Regions from separate parts of the Streptomyces sp. NPDC002573 genome, predicted to be linked through region 2. Evidence: riboswitches for the same ligand, from Rfam matches in the RefSeq annotation. Region 2 holds a riboswitch; the other holds the start of a gene.

Region 1 (8,627 bases), on a different contig from region 2:
CGGAGGCCAGGGCGCGCCGTCTGTTGACCCTGGCGCGTCCGGCCCCATAGGTTTCGGGGACATGTCGGCCCAGGTGTGTACGAGGTGCGGCCACCGCAACGCGGAGAACAGCCGCTTCTGCTCCAACTGCGGCGCGCCGCTTCGGCCCGGGGCGGTTCCGGAGCGCGCGTCCGAGACCACGTCCACGATCTCCATCTCCGGTCTCGAGGCGTACGACGCGGAGGCGGCCGGCCAGTCGGCCGTGCCCACGCTCTCCCCGGAGGCGCAGGCGGCGGTCGACGCGCTGCCGTTCGGCTCGGCGCTGCTGGTGGTGCGTCGCGGCCCCAACTCGGGCAGCCGCTTCCTGCTGGACAGCGACCTGACCACGGCGGGGCGTCATCCGCAGAGCGACATCTTCCTCGACGATGTGACGGTGTCGCGTCGCCATGTGGAGTTCCGCCGCGGCCCGGACGGTTCGTTCTCGGTCGCCGACGTCGGCAGCCTCAACGGCACGTACGTCAACCGTGAGCGCATCGACCAGGTCCTGCTCCACAACGGCGACGAGGTCCAGATCGGCAAGTACCGACTGGTCTTCTACGCCAACCAGCGGGGCATCTGACCGTCCCCCAGACTCCGTCCGGGGGGACTCCAGGGAAGGTCCCATGCTTCACACACCGAGCGGCGGTGCCGACAGCGGCACCGTCGCCCCGGACCGCGGGCTGATGAGCATCGGCACCGTGCTGAACGTGCTGCGCGAGGAATTCCCCGAAGTCACCGTCTCCAAGATCCGTTTCCTGGAGTCGGAGGGCCTGATCGAGCCGCAGCGCACCCCCTCGGGGTATCGCAAGTTCAGCGCGCGGGACGTCGAGCGGCTCGGTCATGTGCTGAGGATGCAGCGGGACCACTATCTGCCGCTCAAGGTCATCCGTGAGCACCTGGACGCCCTGGAGCGGGGCGAAGAGGTGCGGTTGCCGTCCCTGGGCCGTCCGCGTGACGCCGGTGACGGGGAGCTGCTGGAGGACCTTCTGGGCGAGCCCGAGGCCGCTCCCGCCGCGCGGATCGACCGCGACGAGCTGATGACGGCCGCCGGGATCAGCGCCGAGCAGCTCGCGGAGTGGGAGTCATACGGCCTGGTCACGCCCCTGGTGGAGGGGATCTACGACGCCGAGGCCGTCACGCTGGCCACTCTGCTGGCCGAACTGGGCCGCCATGGCATCGAGCCACGTCATCTGCGGGTGATGAAGGCCGCCGCGGACCGCGAGGCGGGCCTGGTGGACCAGGTGGTGGCCCCGTTGCGCCGCCATCGCAACCCGCAGACCAGGGCGCACGCCGAAGCCCGTACGAAGGAGCTGGCCGGGCTGGCGGTCAAGCTGCACGCGGCACTGGTGCAGGCCGCGCTGGGCGTACGCCTGCCCTGAACCGGAGCGTTCGCCGTCGGCGGATCCGCCCGTCGTTCTGTGCCCGACTACCCAAACATCCCGACCACGGCCTAGGGTTGCTGTGTGAACGAGCTCGATGTCGTAGGTGTCCGGGTCGAGATGCCCTCCAACCAACCGATCGTGCTCCTGCGTGAAGTGGGAGGCGACCGCTACCTCCCCATCTGGATCGGCCCCGGGGAGGCGACGGCGATCGCGTTCGCCCAGCAGGGCATGGCCCCCGCGCGACCGCTGACGCACGACCTGTTCAAGGACGTGCTGGAAGCCGTCGGTCAGGAGCTCACGGAAGTACGCATCACGGATCTGCGTGAAGGCGTCTTCTACGCCGAGCTGGTCTTCGCCAGCGGCGTCGAGGTGAGTGCCCGGCCCTCCGATGCCATAGCGCTCGCCCTGCGTACCGGTACGCCGATCTACGGCAGTGACGGGGTGCTGGACGACGCGGGTATCGCGATCCCGGACGAGCAGGAGGACGAGGTCGAGAAGTTCCGCGAGTTCCTCGACCAGATCTCTCCCGAGGACTTCGGTACGAGCAGCCAGTGACACGCCCCGCGGGGCGTGCCGGACGGGGTGGCTGGGCCGAGGAGCGGCTGCGCCGCGCGCAGGGTGCCCCCGGGGGCGGCCCGCGGTCGCTTCCATATACGGGCCGAGAAGGCCCTGACCTCCGCAGGGCGTGAGGAGACCGCGCGGTCGGCGCCGGAAGGCCGCGGAACGGAGTGCGGGGGTCTGACGGGCGCGCCGGCCGTACCGGAACAGGCGCGCTGGGAGACCGGGACTCTGAGAGCATGCAGGTCACGCCGTGGAGCGGGGCGACCGGCGATGAGCCGTCGTGAAGCCCGATGCGGCAGCCGGAGACGCGACCTCCGCGGTCACCGCTCGATGGTCTGTACGGCATCTCACGATCCGCCGCCAGAGCATTCGGCTAGCCTTTCCCCGCGGTGGGGCACGAGAAACCACTCCTAGGGTGATTATCACTCGGCGTGCCGAGTGTGGCGATCGTTGACGCACCCCTGGTGACTGCCTACCGTCGAGAGGGCAGGTCAAGGACGGAGGTCGGCGTGAGAAGCAGCGGCGGCGGTACGGCAGGGGGGGCTCCCGGACGCAGTCTGGGAGAGAACGGTCCGTACCCTCCTCCAAGCTCTCGGCTCCGCGCGAGCGGGGCATGCCCCCACCACGACGACACGGCCGGCACCGCCCCTCAGCGGCCGACGGCCGTGGCGGGCGACGCGGGGGTGGCGGCCGAGCATGTCGGCTATCGCGGCCCCACGGCGTGCGCCGCCGCGGGCATCACCTACCGGCAGCTGGACTACTGGGCCAGAACGGGTCTCGTCGAACCGAGCGTGCGCCCGGCGTACGGGTCCGGGACCCAGCGGCTGTACAGCTTCCGGGACGTCGTCGTCCTCAAGATCGTCAAGCGCTTCCTCGACACCGGCGTGTCCCTGCAGAACATCCGCACCGCCGTCCAGCACCTCAGGGAGCGCGGCTTCTCCGACCTGGAGCGGATGACGCTGATGAGCGACGGCGCGACGGTCTACGAGTGCACCTCACCCGACGAGGTCCACGCCCTGCTCCAGGGCGGTCAGGGCATCTTCGGCATCGCCGTGGGCGTCGTGTGGCGTGACGTGGAGAGCGCACTGTCGCAGCTCCATGGGGAACGGGTCGACACCGGGGAGACCATCGTCGGCCACAACCCCGCGGACGAACTGGCGCAGCGCCGCAACCGGGCGGTCTGACACACGCCGCGACCACGGGTCGCGTTGTCAGTGGCGTAGGGCAGCATCGGAGATGTGAGAACCGCGCCCACGATCCTGCATCTCGACATGGATGCCTTCTACGCCTCGGCGGAGCAGGCAGCCAAGCCGAGCCTGCGCGGGAAGGCCGTCGTCGTGGGCGGCCTGGGGCCCCGCGGGGTGGTGGCGACGGCGTCCTACGAGGCGCGCGTGTTCGGGGTGCACTCGGCGATGCCGATGGCCCAGGCGCGTCGCCTCGCACCGAACGCCGCGTATCTGACGCCGCGCTTCGGGTTCTACCGGCAGATCAGCGAGCAGGTCATGACCCTGCTGAGGGCCCTGTCGCCGCTGGTGGAGCCGCTGAGCCTCGATGAGGCGTTCGTGGACCTGGAGGCCGGGGGAGTGGCCTGGGACGAGGAGTCGGCGCGGCTCGTGGGGGTCAGGCTGCGCGCGGACATCCGGTCGGTCACGGGGCTGACGGGCTCGGTGGGACTCGCCGCCTCCAAGATGCTCGCCAAGATCGCCTCCGAGCAGGCCAAGCCGGACGGCCTGGTGCTGATCCCGCCGGGCACCGAGCGGGCGCTGCTCGGCCCGATGTCGGTGCGCACGCTGCCCGGGGTCGGGCCCGCCACCGGGGACCATCTGCGGAGGGCCGGGATCACCACGGTCGACGAGATCGCCGAGGCCGGCGAGGACGAACTGGTCAGGCTGCTGGGCAAGGCCCATGGGCAGGCGCTGTACGCCATGGCGCTGGCCCGGGACGACCGGCCCGTCGTCGCGGAGCGGGAAGCCAAGTCGGTGTCGGTCGAGGACACGTACGACGTCGACATCCATGACCGGATCCGGGTCGGACTGGAGGTGCGGCGGCTCGCGGACCGTTGTGTGCGGCGGCTTCGGGACGCCGGAGTGTCGGGAAGGACCATCGTGCTGAAGGTGCGCAGGTACGACTTCTCGACCCTCACCCGCTCCGAGACCCTGCGCGGACCGACGGACGACCCCGCGGTGGTGCGCGAGGCGGCCGGGCGGCTGCTGGAGTCCGTGGACACCACCGGCGGGGTGCGGCTGCTGGGCGTCGGCGTCACCGGGCTCGCCGACTACACCCAGGAGGACCTGTTCGCCCAGGCGCATCTGGCGGCCGGGGAGGCGGTGGCGGAGGAGCGTGCGGAGGAGGAGGCCGTCGCCGGGCCCGCCGACGAGCCGCCGGAGGCACCGGCCGAGCCGGTCTGGCGCGCGGGGCAGGACGTGCGGCACATCGACCACGGGCACGGCTGGGTGCAGGGCAGTGGGCTGGGCAGGGTGACGATACGGTTCGAGACGCCCGACTCGGGGCCGGGCCGCGTGCGCACGTTCCGCACCGACGACCCCCGGCTGGAGCCGGCGGATCCGCTGCCCCTGGTGTCCCGAAGACCCGAGGCTGCCGCAGAGAGTCCCCAGGCTGCCGAGGAGAGCTCGGAGGCCGCCGAGGACAGTGCCCGCCCTCAGGCCCCGTCGGGCTTCGCCAGCCGCCCGAAGTCGCGGTCCGGCGGCGCGGGCGGCGGGGCCACGTCGAGCCCGTAGTGGTGGTAGAGCTGCAGTTCCTGCTCGGGGGAGAGATGCCGCCCGACCCCGAAGTCGGGTGCCTCCTTGATCAGCGCACGTTCGAAGGGCACGTAGAGCGCGCCCTCGACCAGCCGGCTGGGTTCCAGGGGCACGAACGCGTCCCTGCTGAACAGACCCGTCCGTATGGCCGCCCACTCCGGCACCCCGGTCGCGTCGTCGAGATAGATCTCGTCGATCGTGCCGATCTTGACGCCATTGCGGTCGAACGCCTTGCGGCCGATCAGATTCCGCGGATCGATCTCGGTCTGCACGGTCCCTCCAACTGGTCGCAACACATCCGTCAGCACTACAAAAGAGCACATTCAGCACGGCGGCCACTCGAAGGTTGTCCTGTTGTCCCCGCTGGTAGGCTGGCAAACGGCTGTCGACCCCGTGCGGGAGAGCCCTCCGGAGCGATCCGGAGGCGCCGAAGGAGCAAACCCTCCCCGGAAACTCTCAGGCACACGTACCGCACGGACGAGGTCACTCTGGAAAGCAGGGCGGGTGTCGACGGCTCCCGCTCTCACCGACGGTGAAAACCGGAACGCCTTCGGGCGGACCGGTGAAGCTCTCAGGTCGAGATGACAGAGGGGGAGGCCGTCGGGGTACCCACGCCGAGGTACCCCTCGAAGGTCGCGTCAGACCAGGAGGCCTCCGCAATGACCGCCCATCGCATTCCGCTCTCCAAGCTCGAGCAGGGTACGCCCTTCGAGCAGCGCCACATCGGGCCCGACCAGGAGGCGCGGGCCAAGATGCTCGCGCATGTCGGCTACGGCTCGCTCGACGAGCTCACGGCCGCCGCGGTCCCGGACGTGATCAAGAACGCCGACGCCCTGGACCTGCCGGGCGCACGCACCGAGGCCGAGGTGCTGGCCGAGCTGCGCTCGCTCGCCGACCGCAACCAGGTCCTCGACTCCATGATCGGTCTCGGGTACTACGGCACCTTCACGCCGCCGGTGATCCTCCGGAACGTGATGGAGAACCCGGCCTGGTACACCGCGTACACCCCCTACCAGCCGGAGATCTCGCAGGGTCGGCTGGAGGCGCTGCTGAACTTCCAGACCACGGTCGCCGACCTCACCGGCCTGCCGACCTCCGGCGCCTCCCTGCTCGACGAGGGCACGGCCGCCGCCGAGGCGATGGCGCTGTCCCGGCGCATGGGCAAGAACAAGAAGGGCCTGTTCCTGGTCGACGCGGACGTGCTGCCGCAGACCATCGCCGTGATCGAGACCCGTGCCGAGCCCACCGGGGTCGAGATCGTCGTCGCCGACCTCAGCGACGGCATCCCGGCCGAGGTCGCCGAGCGTGAGATCAACGGCGTACTGATCCAGTACCCGGGCGCCTCCGGTGCCGTACGCGACATCAAGCCGGTCATCGAGCAGGCCCACGAGCTGGGCGCGCTGGTCACCGTCGCCGCCGACCTGCTCGCGCTCACGCTGCTGACCTCCCCCGGCGAGCTGGGCGCCGACATCGCCGTCGGCACCACCCAGCGCTTCGGCGTGCCGATGGGCTTCGGCGGCCCGCACGCCGGCTACATGGCCGTGCACGAGAAGTTCGCCCGCAGCCTGCCGGGCCGGCTCGTGGGTGTCTCCGTGGACGCGGACGGACACAAGGCGTACCGGCTGGCGCTGCAGACGCGTGAGCAGCACATCCGCCGTGAGAAGGCGACCAGCAACATCTGCACCGCCCAGGTGCTGCTCGCGGTGATGGCCGGGATGTACGCCGTCTACCACGGGCCCGAGGGCCTGCGCACCATCGCGCAGCGCACGCACCGGTACGCCGCGATCCTGGCCGCGGGGCTCACCGCCGGCGGGGTCGAGGTCGTCCACGGTTCCTACTTCGACACCCTCACCGTGCGGGTGCCGGGCCGGGCCGACGCGGTCGTCACCGCCGCCCGCGAGCGGGGTGTGAACCTGTACCTCGTCGACGCAGACCACGTCTCGTTCGCCTGTGACGAGACGACCGGGCGGGCCCAGCTGGCCGCCGTCTGGGGCGCGTTCGGCGTCGAGGGCGATGTCGCGGCGCTCGACGGCACGACCGAGGACGCGCTTCCGCAGAAGCTGCTGCGCACCGGCGCCTACCTGACGCACCCGGTCTTCCACCAGCACCGTTCCGAGACCGCGATGCTGCGCTACCTGCGCCGGCTGGCCGACCGCGACTACGCGCTGGATCGGGGCATGATCCCGCTGGGCTCCTGCACCATGAAGCTCAACGCGACCACCGAGATGGAGCCGGTGACCTGGCCCGAGTTCGGGCAGCTGCACCCCTTCGCGCCCGCCGACCAGGCCGAGGGCTACCTCACGCTCATCCGTGAGCTGGAGGAGCGCCTCGCCGAGGTCACGGGCTACGACAAGGTCTCCCTCCAGCCCAACGCCGGTTCGCAGGGTGAGCTCGCCGGTCTGCTCGCGGTGCGCGGCTACCACCGTGCCAACGGCGACGACCAGCGCACGGTGTGCCTCATCCCGTCCTCCGCGCACGGCACCAACGCCGCCAGCGCCGTCATGGCCGGTATGAAGGTCGTCGTCGTGAAGACCGCCGAGGACGGCGAGATCGACGTCGTTGACCTGCGCGCCAAGATCGAGCAGTACCGCGACGAGCTGTCGGTGCTGATGATCACCTACCCGTCCACGCATGGTGTGTTCGAGGAGCACGTCGCCGACATCTGCGCCGCCGTGCACGAGGCCGGCGGCCAGGTGTACGTCGACGGCGCCAACCTCAACGCCCTGGTGGGCCTCGCCAAGCCCGGTCACTTCGGCGGCGACGTCTCGCACCTCAACCTGCACAAGACGTTCTGCATCCCGCACGGTGGCGGCGGCCCCGGCGTCGGCCCGGTCGGTGTGCGCGCTCACCTGGCGCCGTACCTGCCGAACCACCCGCTGCAGCCTGCGGCCGGCCCCGAGACAGGCGTCGGCCCGATCTCGGCCGCCCCGTGGGGCTCGGCGGGCATCCTGCCGATCTCGTGGACCTACGTCCGGCTGATGGGCGGCGAGGGTCTCAAGCGGGCCACGCAGATGGCCGTGCTCTCCGCCAACTACATCGCCAAGCGCCTGGAGCCGCACTTCCCCGTGCTCTACACCGGCCCGGGCGGTCTGGTCGCGCACGAGTGCATCGTCGACCTGCGCCCGCTGACCAAGGCGACCGGCGTCAGCGTCGACGACGTCGCCAAGCGGCTGATCGACTACGGCTTCCACGCGCCCACGATGTCGTTCCCGGTGGCCGGCACGCTGATGATCGAGCCGACCGAGTCCGAGGACCTCACCGAGATCGACCGGTTCTGCGACGCGATGATCGCCATCCGTTCCGAGATCGAGAAGGTCGGCTCGGGCCAGTGGCCCGCCGAGGACAACCCGCTGCGGGGCGCCCCGCATACCGCGGCGGCGCTCGGCGGCACGTGGGAGCACGCGTACACGCGTGAGGAGGCCGTCTTCCCGGCCGGTGTGTCGGCCGCGGACAAGTACTGGCCGCCGGTGCGCCGCATCGACCAGGCCTTCGGCGACCGCAACCTCGTCTGCTCCTGCCCGCCGCTGGACGCTTACGAGGAGTAATCGGCATAGGACATGCGTCGGGGCCGGTGCGGAGCGTATGTCTCCGGCCGGCCCCTCGTGTCACTGGGCAGCGTCTGCCCCTTGCCTCACGGGGCAGACGCTGCCCCGTGTGCGCCGCTCAGGCGGCCGTCATCACCTGGTCCGTGCCCAGCGGGCGGTGCGGAGCGATGATCTGGCCGTCGGGCAGAAGCTCACCGGTGTCCTCGAAGAGCAGAACGCCGTTGCACAGCAGGCTCCATCCCTGCTCCGGGTGGTGCGCCATGAGGCGGGCGGACTCCCGGTCGGCGGATTCGGCGGTCGGGCACGGTGGCTGGTGCTGGCACATGATGGATGGGATCTTTCGCTCTGTCGTGATGGGTGAG
Region 2 (8,627 bases):
CAGCCCATGATGATGATGCCGAGGTTCTTCTTCGCGACGTTCGCGGGGGCGCCGATGATGCCCGGGGTCTGCGAGCCGTCGTACTGGTAGATGTCGGCGGTGATGCCGACCTTCTTCAGCGCGGCCTGGAGGGACTCGGCGGTGGCGACTTCCTGCTGCTTGTTGTTGCGGACCGCGATCGTGGTCTTGAAGCCGTTCGGCTGACCGCAGGCCTTCAGCTCCTGCTTGGCCAGGTCGACGTTGCCGTTCTTGTTGGCCCCGGAGATCTGGTACGGGTCGTACTTCTGGCCCTCGCCACCGGCCACCGACGGCGGGAGCATGTTGGTGCCGATGTCACCACCGGCGATGGGGCCACCGCGAGCGGTCTGCAGCGACACGTGGTCGGCCGCGTAGATGACGGCCTTGCGGCAGTGCAGGTTGTCGAACGGCTTGACGCTCTGCGGGAAGACCGCGTAGCGGATGAAGCCGGAGACCGGGTTGTCCAGGTTGCCCTTGTGCTGCTTCAGGGCGATCTGGCGGCCCTGCGGGCCGAGACCCGTCTGGCCGGCGTCGAGGTCGTAGTCGCCCTTGATCAGACGCTGGTCCATGTCGGCCTGGTTGGTCGAGATGTCGAGCGTGATCTTGTCCGGGTACGCCTTGCGGACCGGGTCCGAGGACGCGTTCCACTTGTCGTTGCGGACCAGCACCAGGTTCTTGCCCGGGCTGTAGGACTGGAACTTGTACGGGCCGGAGGAGAACGGGTGCAGGCCGTACTTGGACTTGGTGTCCTGGTCCTGGCGGACCGGGGAGGCCGTGACCATCGCGAGCACCTGCAGGAAGTCCGAGTTGGCCTGCGGCAGGTGGAAGACGATCGTCTTCGCGTCGGGCGTGTCGATCGCCTTCAGGCCCAGGTGGTCCTTGGAGGTGTCCTTGTAGGGGCCCTTGTAGGCGTTCTTCGGGTCCAGCATCTGCTGGAGGTAGATCGGACCGCCGGACAGGACGTCCTGCGCCCAGACGCGCTCGATGCCGTACTTGATGTCCTGGGAGGTGATCGGCTTGCCGTCCTCCCAGGTGATGCCGTCACGCAGCTTGAACGTGTACGTCTTGCCGCCGTCCGCGACCTGGCCCATGTCGGTGGCGAGGTCCGGCTGCAGCTGCGCGCCCTCGGCACCCGGCGCGGTCTTGTAGGTGAGCAGCTGACGGCTGTAGTACCGCGAGAAGTCCCACATGAAGCCGTAGTAGCCGCGCGTGGTGTCCCACGAGTCGGCGTCCTGGGCGCTCACGAACTTCAGCGTGCCGCCCTTCTTGACCTGGTCGGCCTGGGCGACCTTGTTGTTCGCCGCGTCGAAGCCGGCCGCGCCGTCCTTGCTGCCGCCGTCGCCGTTGCCTCCGCCGCACGCCGCCGTGGTCAGCAGCCCGGCGACCACTGCGGCAGCGGCAAGGGCCCGCTTGCGCCGCCCTGAGGTGCGTTGGGTAGTCACGATCTCGGATCCTCCGGATTTGATGAGAGACCCCGTGGATGAGCTCACGGGACGCTTGGGGTATGGCACTTCAGCGCGAACCCTTCGGGTCGAGCGCGTCACGCACGCCGTCGCCGAACAGGTTGAAGGCCAGAACCGTGATGAAGATCGCCACGCCCGGGACCACCATGTACATGGGGTCCGAGTCGTAGTAGTCGATCGCGCTCGAGAGCATCTGCCCCCAGGAGGCGGTGGGCGGCTTGACGCCCACGCCCAGGAAGCTGAGGGCAGCCTCGGTGAGGATGTTCGTCGGGATCATCATCGTCGTGTACACGATGATCGGGGCGACGAGGTTCGGCAGCAGTTCCTTGAACAGGATGTAGAGCCGGCCGGCGCCGAGCGAACGGGCCGCCTCGACGTACTCGCGCTCACGCATCGAGAGCGTCTGGCCGCGCACCACGCGGCCCACGTAGGGCCAGCCGAAGAAGCCGATGACCAGGATCATCACGAACACACGGACACCGGTGCCGGAGAGCCCCAGCATCTCGTTGGGCATCACGGAGACCAGCGCGATGATGAACAGCAGCTGCGGGAAGGCGAGCAGACCGTCCATGACCCGGCTGATGACCGAGTCGACCCAGCCGCCGAAGAAGCCCGCCAGGATGCCGAGAACGGTGCCCAGGACGACGGCGACCACGGCGGACAGGAAGCCGACGAGCAGCGAGATCTGGGCGCCGTACAGGATGCGGGCGAAGACGTCGCGGCCGTTGACCGGCTCGACACCGAGCAGATGGTCGCCGCTGATGCCGCCCAGCGATCCCGTGGGCGTGCTGAACAACGGGTCCACCAGGTTCTCGTGGTAGACGTCCGGGTCCTGTCCGACCAGGTTCGTGATCACCGGCGCGAGCACCGCGATCACGATGAGGATGAGCACCACGACGCCGCCCGCAAGGGCGAGCTTGTCCCGCTTGAGGCGCTCCCAGGCGATGCGGCCCAGGGAACGTCCCTGTACAGCCTTCGCGTCAGCACTGGCTACGGCCGCTTCCTCGGCAGCACTCGGTGCCGCTTCCGCGGTCGGCTCGTGCAATGGTGCCGTCATCTGGCAGGGACCCCTCTCAACCGGCGGTGACCGGCCCGCACTTGCCGCTGTGGCGGCATGATCAGTCCGTCGTACACAGGGGCGGAACCCCTTGAAGCGGGAGTCTTCAACGCTTTGGCGATCAGTTGCCAGACTTGGCGATGAAAGGATGCGCAAACGTGACACGCACAAGGGGATTCCGTTATCCGGACGATGGGTAACGGGGTGCGGACACCCACCAAGTGGGGCAGACCGCACAAGATTTGGATCTATCTCCCGCATCTACGCGCGAAGAGGGGCTCCTGCCACGGTAGCTGACCGGCATCCGAGACGGTCCGGGGGCCCACCCGAATCACTCCGGACTCAGTACGCCCCACGCACCGGCGGATACCCGTATCCCCCGGCCGCCGGAGCCTGGGCGGGGGCGGCGTGGGCCTCCCGGTCATAGAACGGACGGGCACGGGCGCGGAGCCACATCGCGACCGGGTCGTACTCGTCGGACATCGCGACGGTCGACACGGACAGTCCCTCCGGGACCGCCACGACGGACTGCTGCATCATCGCGCGCACCGAGTCGACGGCGGGCGGCGAGGTGTCGTAGACGTCCAGGCCGATGGCCAGGTAGGGGGCGCCGACGGCGGGCTGCACCCAGGCGCGGCGCAGCGAGCGCACCGCGGACGTGCGGTGCGCGTTCTGGGTGAGGACGGCGTAGAACTGCGGGATCTCGATGACCGGTTCGGTGAGCCGGAGCGGACCCGCGGGCTGGCGCTCCAGACCGGTCGCGATACGGCGCAGATCCAGCCAGGGGATGCCGACGCCGCCGCCCGGCGCATGCGGGTTCAGCCACAGGCCGTAGTGGTCGGGGTAGAGGGTGCGGGCCGCGTCGAGGGCGTCGACCACCTCGTACGAGCGGTTCCAGCCGCTGGCCGAGAGTTCCTGGGCGGAGGTGACGCAGGGCGCGTAGCCGTAGCCGTTCACGTCCATGTTTCCGTACTGGGCGTCCGGCGAGCCGGCCTGGCCGTGCCAGAGCAGCATCCAGACCTGACCGGAGGAAGGGGTCGCGAGCAGGCGCAGCAGCGCCTCGTAGGCGTCGTAACGCCCGGGCGTCACCTGGCGCAGCATCTGCTCGACCTGTCCGGCCGCGGCCGTGCCCGACGCGCTCACCCTCTACCGCCCCTTCACGACAAACCTGACAACCCCGACGGAGGTCTTCGGTGCGTGGTGCACGGATTTCAGCCGCGTCACCCCGACCGAGCCATTCTCCCCTGTCCGCGGGACACTGCACTCCCCCGCGGCCGTGCCGGGGGCCGGACCCCCGCCCCGAGCCGGAAACCGCGTGTTCCGTCCCGGCCATGAAACCAGGTTAGGGCGCCATACTGACAGCACCCCGACGCGCGCCACCCCACATCGTGACGGCAGCGCGCGCCGCGTTTCCGGGCAGTTCAGTAACCGTGCTGGTAGAAGGGCCGCACCTGCTCCCGCAGCCACTCCCCGACCGGGTCCTGCGCCACATCCAGAAACACCATGTTCACGGGCATTCCCACCGGGACCCGGCCGAGCGCCCGGCCGAGCGCGTCCAGCGGAAGCGTCCGTATGTCGGCCTCCGCGGCGGCGAGTTCGACGCCGATGAACATCACCGGGTCGGCGGTCTCGATCACCGCCAGGCAGCGGCGGGCGGTGAGCACGACCCCCGTCGCGGCGAACTCGGCCGACGCGGCGGCGAGGAAGTCCACCGGGTCGTCCTGCCAGTCGGGCTCGAAGAGCCGGACCCGTCCGCCGCTCACCGGGCCGTCCAGTTCGGTGCGCCCGCCGCGGCACAGCTCGGCCACCGCGGCCGGCGGCAGCGGCACGCCCACCAGCCCGCCCGGGTTGACGGCGATGCCGACCTGCGGGGGCAGCCCGCGGGCGAACTCGACGGCGGGCGCGATCGTGTACGACATGTGGTTGCCGACGACCTGGCGGAACTGCTCCTCCGAACTGAACACCGGTACATACGCCTGCCCCTCGATCTCCAGCGTGGGCAGATCGAGCGGGCCGCTCTGCGGGCCCCCGCCGCTCGGCAGCGGCACCCACAGGAAGCTGCGGCCGAGGACCTCCACGATCCGGCCGCCGGCCGACGGGACGCCGAGCGAGGCGGAGAGCACCTCTTCCAGTTCGTTGCCCGGCCATCCGCCGTGCGGATGGGGGTGTGTCTGTGCGGGGAAGTCCGCGGGAAGATCCGCCGGGAAGTCCATCTGCTACCGCCTGCGAAAGAGCTGAGAAACCACTGCTGAGGACCGAAAGGCTAACGGGTGCGGGGGGTGTGTTCGCGGGGTCGGTCCGACGTCCGCCTCCGCCCCGGCGCCCGCCTCAGTCCGCGAAGTCGATCCGGTGCAGGACGTCCGCCGCCTCCCGGTCCAGGAGGACCACCGAGCCGCAGCCGTCCGGGACGGTTCCCCTCGCGACGGAGCCCAGCAGGCGCCGGGTGGCCCGGCGGTGCCTGAGGAACGCGTACCGCGAGACGCCACGGCCGCGCTCGCGCTGACCGTCCAGGGCCGTGTCCGCGGTGACGTCGAGCACGAGCAGATGGAGGGCGCCGCCGCGGCGGCGGGCCGCGCGGGCCAGCCAGGCGCGCACCCAGGTCTGCGTACCGCAGTCGTGGACGACGACTCCGGTGCGGGCGCGCAGGGCGCGGCGCAGGCCGGCGTAGTGGGCGAGGCGGACGAGGGGGCGATAGACCGCGTACGGCAGAAAGCGGGACAGCCGCTCGTCCCAGCGGTCCCGGACGTCCTGGGAGTCGATCCGCGCGCCCCGCACCGCCCGGCGCATGAGGGTGGACTTGCCGCTGCCGGGCAGCCCGGTGATCACGACGATGTCGCCCGCCCGGAAGGTGAGCCCCCGGGGGCCCCGGCCCGCCCGGCCCCGCAGATCGCGGACCCGGGCGCCCGCCACCGCCCGCGGCTCGCTGCGGGCCCGACGGGCCGGGGAGCCCGGCTGGGCGGGCACCGCGATGCCCGAGATCGTCGCGTACGCCGTCGTCCTGTCCACCGTGATCGTCCTCCCCTGGGGGTCAGGAAGTCCCGTCCCCGTCGAGCGTAAAGAGAAGGTAATGGGCGGTGTCTCGTGATGGTGTCGCCGTAGCGCCACAAGCCGGTCACGGATACGGCCCTGCCATGATCGGACAAGGCGTGCAATGATGTGCCCGCCAACTGCATACCGGCCGCTTGAATCCGCGCGGGAGAGTCCCGGGTCCGTACGTCGCCGTACGTCCGCCCGGGCGCCGAAGGAGCAAGTCCCTCCCTTGAATCTCTCAGGCCCCGATACCGCGCGGGCGAGGCACATCTGGAAAGCGGGCCGCTTCAGGTGGCTCCACCCAAGGTGCAAGCCGTGACGACCCGCCCCGCGGGGTCATGGCGAACCTCTCAGGTTCCGATGACAGATGGGGAGGAAACCACCTCGCCCTCCCCCTGCGCCCGGCTTCGTTCGCGCGCCGGGACCCCATCGCCCTGGGAGCACAACCGATGAGCAGTAGCAGCCCCCTGCGCCGTACCGCGCTCGATGCCCTGCATCGTTCGCTGGGCGCGACGATGACCGACTTCGCCGGCTGGGACATGCCCCTGCGATACGGCTCCGAGCGCGACGAGCACCTCGCGGTCCGGACGAAGGCGGGCCTCTTCGACCTCTCGCACATGGGCGAGATCACGGTGACCGGCCCGGACGCGGCCCGGCTGCTCGACCACGCGCTGGTCGGCAACATCGGCTCGGTCGGCGTCGGCCGCGCCCGCTACACCATGATCTGCCAGGCGGACGGCGGCATCCTCGACGACCTGATCGTGTACCGGCTCGGCGAGCGGGAGTACATGGTCGTCGCCAACGCCTCCAACGCCCAGGTGGTGCTGGACGCGCTGGTGGAACGGTCCGCCGGCTTCGACGCCGAGGTGCGCGACGACCGCGACGCCTACGCGCTGATCGCCGTCCAGGGCCCGGAGTCGCCCGGCATCCTGAAGTCCCTCACCGACGCCGACCTCGACGGCCTCAAGTACTACGCGGGCCTGCCCGGCACGGTCGCCGGCGTCCCGGCGCTGATCGCCCGGACCGGCTACACCGGCGAGGACGGCTTCGAGCTGTTCGTCGCCCCCGAGCACGCCGAGAAGCTGTGGCAGGCGCTGACCGGGGCGGGTGCGCCGGTCGGCCTGATCCCCTGCGGTCTGTCCTGCCGGGACACGCTGCGCCTGGAGGCGGGCATGCCGCTGTACGGGCACGAGCTGACCACCTCCCTGACCCCCTTCGACGCCGGTCTCGGCCGGGTCGTGAAGTTCGAGAAGGAGGGCGACTTCGTGGGGCGCGCGGCGCTCCACGAGGCCGCCCAGCGCGCCGCGCAGAACCCGCCGCGCGTCCTGGTCGGCCTGGTCGCCGAGGGCCGGCGGGTGCCGCGGGCCGGGTACGCAGTCGTCTCCGGCGGCGAGGTGATCGGCGAGGTCACCTCCGGCGCGCCCTCCCCCACGCTGGGCCGGCCGATCGCGATGGCGTACGTCGACGCCGCGCACTCCGCGCCCGGCACGGCCGGGGTCGCGGTGGACATCCGGGGCAGCCACGAGCCGTACGAGGTCGTGGCGCTGCCGTTCTACAAGCGCCAGAAGTAGACACTGGGCCCGGGCCGGACGTCGCACCGTCCCGTCCGGCCTGCTCACGAACGCCTTCAGCAGTCCCCCTTCACCACCACTCCCGCGCGTACAGGAGAATTCAGGCCATGAACAACCCCCAGCAGCTGCGTTACAGCAAGGAGCACGAGTGGCTGTCGGGCGCCGAGGACGGCGTCTCGACGGTCGGCATCACGGAGCACGCGGCCAACGCGCTCGGCGATGTCGTGTTCGTTCAGCTCCCGGAGGTCGGTGACACGGTGAGCGCGGGCGAGACCTGCGGCGAGCTGGAGTCGACCAAGTCGGTCAGCGACCTCTACTCCCCGGTCTCCGGCGAGGTCACCGAGGTCAACGAGGACGTGGTGAACGACCCGTCGCTGGTGAACTCCGCCCCCTTCGAGGGCGGCTGGCTGTTCCGCGTACGCGTGTCGGAGGAGCCCTCCGACCTGCTCACCGCGGACGAGTACACCGAGTTCTCCGGCAGCTGAGGAACCACATCCATGTCGCTTCTGAACACCCCCCTGCACGAACTCGACCCGGATGTCGCCGCGGCCGTCGACGCCGAGCTGCACCGCCAGCAGTCCACCCTCGAGATGATCGCCTCGGAGAACTTCGCCCCGGTCGCGGTCATGGAGGCCCAGGGCTCGGTCCTCACCAACAAGTACGCCGAGGGCTACCCGGGACGCCGCTACTACGGCGGCTGTGAGCACGTCGACGTGGTCGAGCAGATCGCCATCGACCGCGTCAAGGCGCTCTTCGGCGCCGAGCACGCCAATGTGCAGCCGCACTCGGGTGCGCAGGCCAACGCGGCCGCGATGTTCGCGCTGCTCCAGCCCGGTGACACGATCATGGGTCTGAACCTGGCACACGGCGGCCATCTGACCCACGGCATGAAGATCAACTTCTCCGGCAAGCTCTACAACGTGGTCGCGTACCACGTGGGCGACGACGGCACCGTGGACATGGGCGAGGTCGAGCGCCTCGCCAAGGAGAACCGCCCGAAGCTGATCGTCGCGGGCTGGTCGGCGTACCCGCGCCAGCTGGACTTCGCCGCCTTCCGCCGGATCGCGGACGAGGTCGGCGCGTACCTCATGGTCGACATGGCGCACTTCGCCGGTCTGGTCGCGGCAGGTCTGCACCCGAACCCGGTCCCGCACGCCCACGTGGTCACCACCACCACCCACAAGACGCTGGGCGGCCCCCGCGGTGGCGTGATCCTCTCGACGGCCGAGCTGGCCAAGAAGATCAACTCCGCGGTCTTCCCCGGTCAGCAGGGCGGTCCCCTGGAGCATGTGGTCGCCGCCAAGGCGGTCGCCTTCAAGGTCGCGGCGAGCGAGGACTTCAAGGAGCGGCAGCAGCGGACGCTGGAGGGCGCCCGCATCCTGGCCGAGCGCCTGGTCAAGGACGACGTCCGGGCCGTGGGCGTGGACGTGCTGTCCGGCGGCACCGACGTGCACCTGGTCCTGGTCGACCTGCGGAACTCCGAGCTGG

What was found. Region 2 has a riboswitch for glycine ahead of gcvT (glycine cleavage system aminomethyltransferase GcvT). Riboswitches for the same ligand answer to the same signal wherever they lie in the genome.
Region 1: another riboswitch for glycine. It lies ahead of gcvP (aminomethyl-transferring glycine dehydrogenase); the one in region 2 lies ahead of gcvT (glycine cleavage system aminomethyltransferase GcvT).

What each region holds. Positions count from the first base shown of each region.
Region 1 is NZ_JBIARC010000022.1:119,145-127,771, reverse strand. Features, by position in the region: gene ACFYX0_RS21950 (FHA domain-containing protein) at 1-598, shown strand, start outside; gene ACFYX0_RS21945 (MerR family transcriptional regulator) at 642-1,397, shown strand; gene ACFYX0_RS21940 (bifunctional nuclease family protein) at 1,482-1,955, shown strand; gene ACFYX0_RS21935 (MerR family transcriptional regulator) at 2,471-3,145, shown strand; gene ACFYX0_RS21930 (DNA polymerase IV) at 3,200-4,699, shown strand; gene ACFYX0_RS21925 (PRC-barrel domain-containing protein) at 4,621-4,992, opposite strand; glycine riboswitch at 5,107-5,202, shown strand; gene gcvP (aminomethyl-transferring glycine dehydrogenase) at 5,380-8,265, shown strand; gene ACFYX0_RS21915 (DUF5999 family protein) at 8,384-8,590, opposite strand.
Region 2 is NZ_JBIARC010000040.1:16,120-24,746, forward strand. Features, by position in the region: gene ACFYX0_RS30635 (ABC transporter substrate-binding protein) at 1-1,460, opposite strand, end outside; gene ACFYX0_RS30640 (ABC transporter permease) at 1,531-2,538, opposite strand; gene ACFYX0_RS30645 (enhanced serine sensitivity protein SseB C-terminal domain-containing protein) at 2,881-3,681, opposite strand; gene ACFYX0_RS30650 (enhanced serine sensitivity protein SseB) at 3,960-4,751, opposite strand; gene ACFYX0_RS30655 (AAA family ATPase) at 4,867-5,550, opposite strand; glycine riboswitch at 5,722-5,832, shown strand; gene gcvT (glycine cleavage system aminomethyltransferase GcvT) at 6,018-7,139, shown strand; gene gcvH (glycine cleavage system protein GcvH) at 7,247-7,624, shown strand; gene glyA (serine hydroxymethyltransferase) at 7,637-8,627, shown strand, end outside.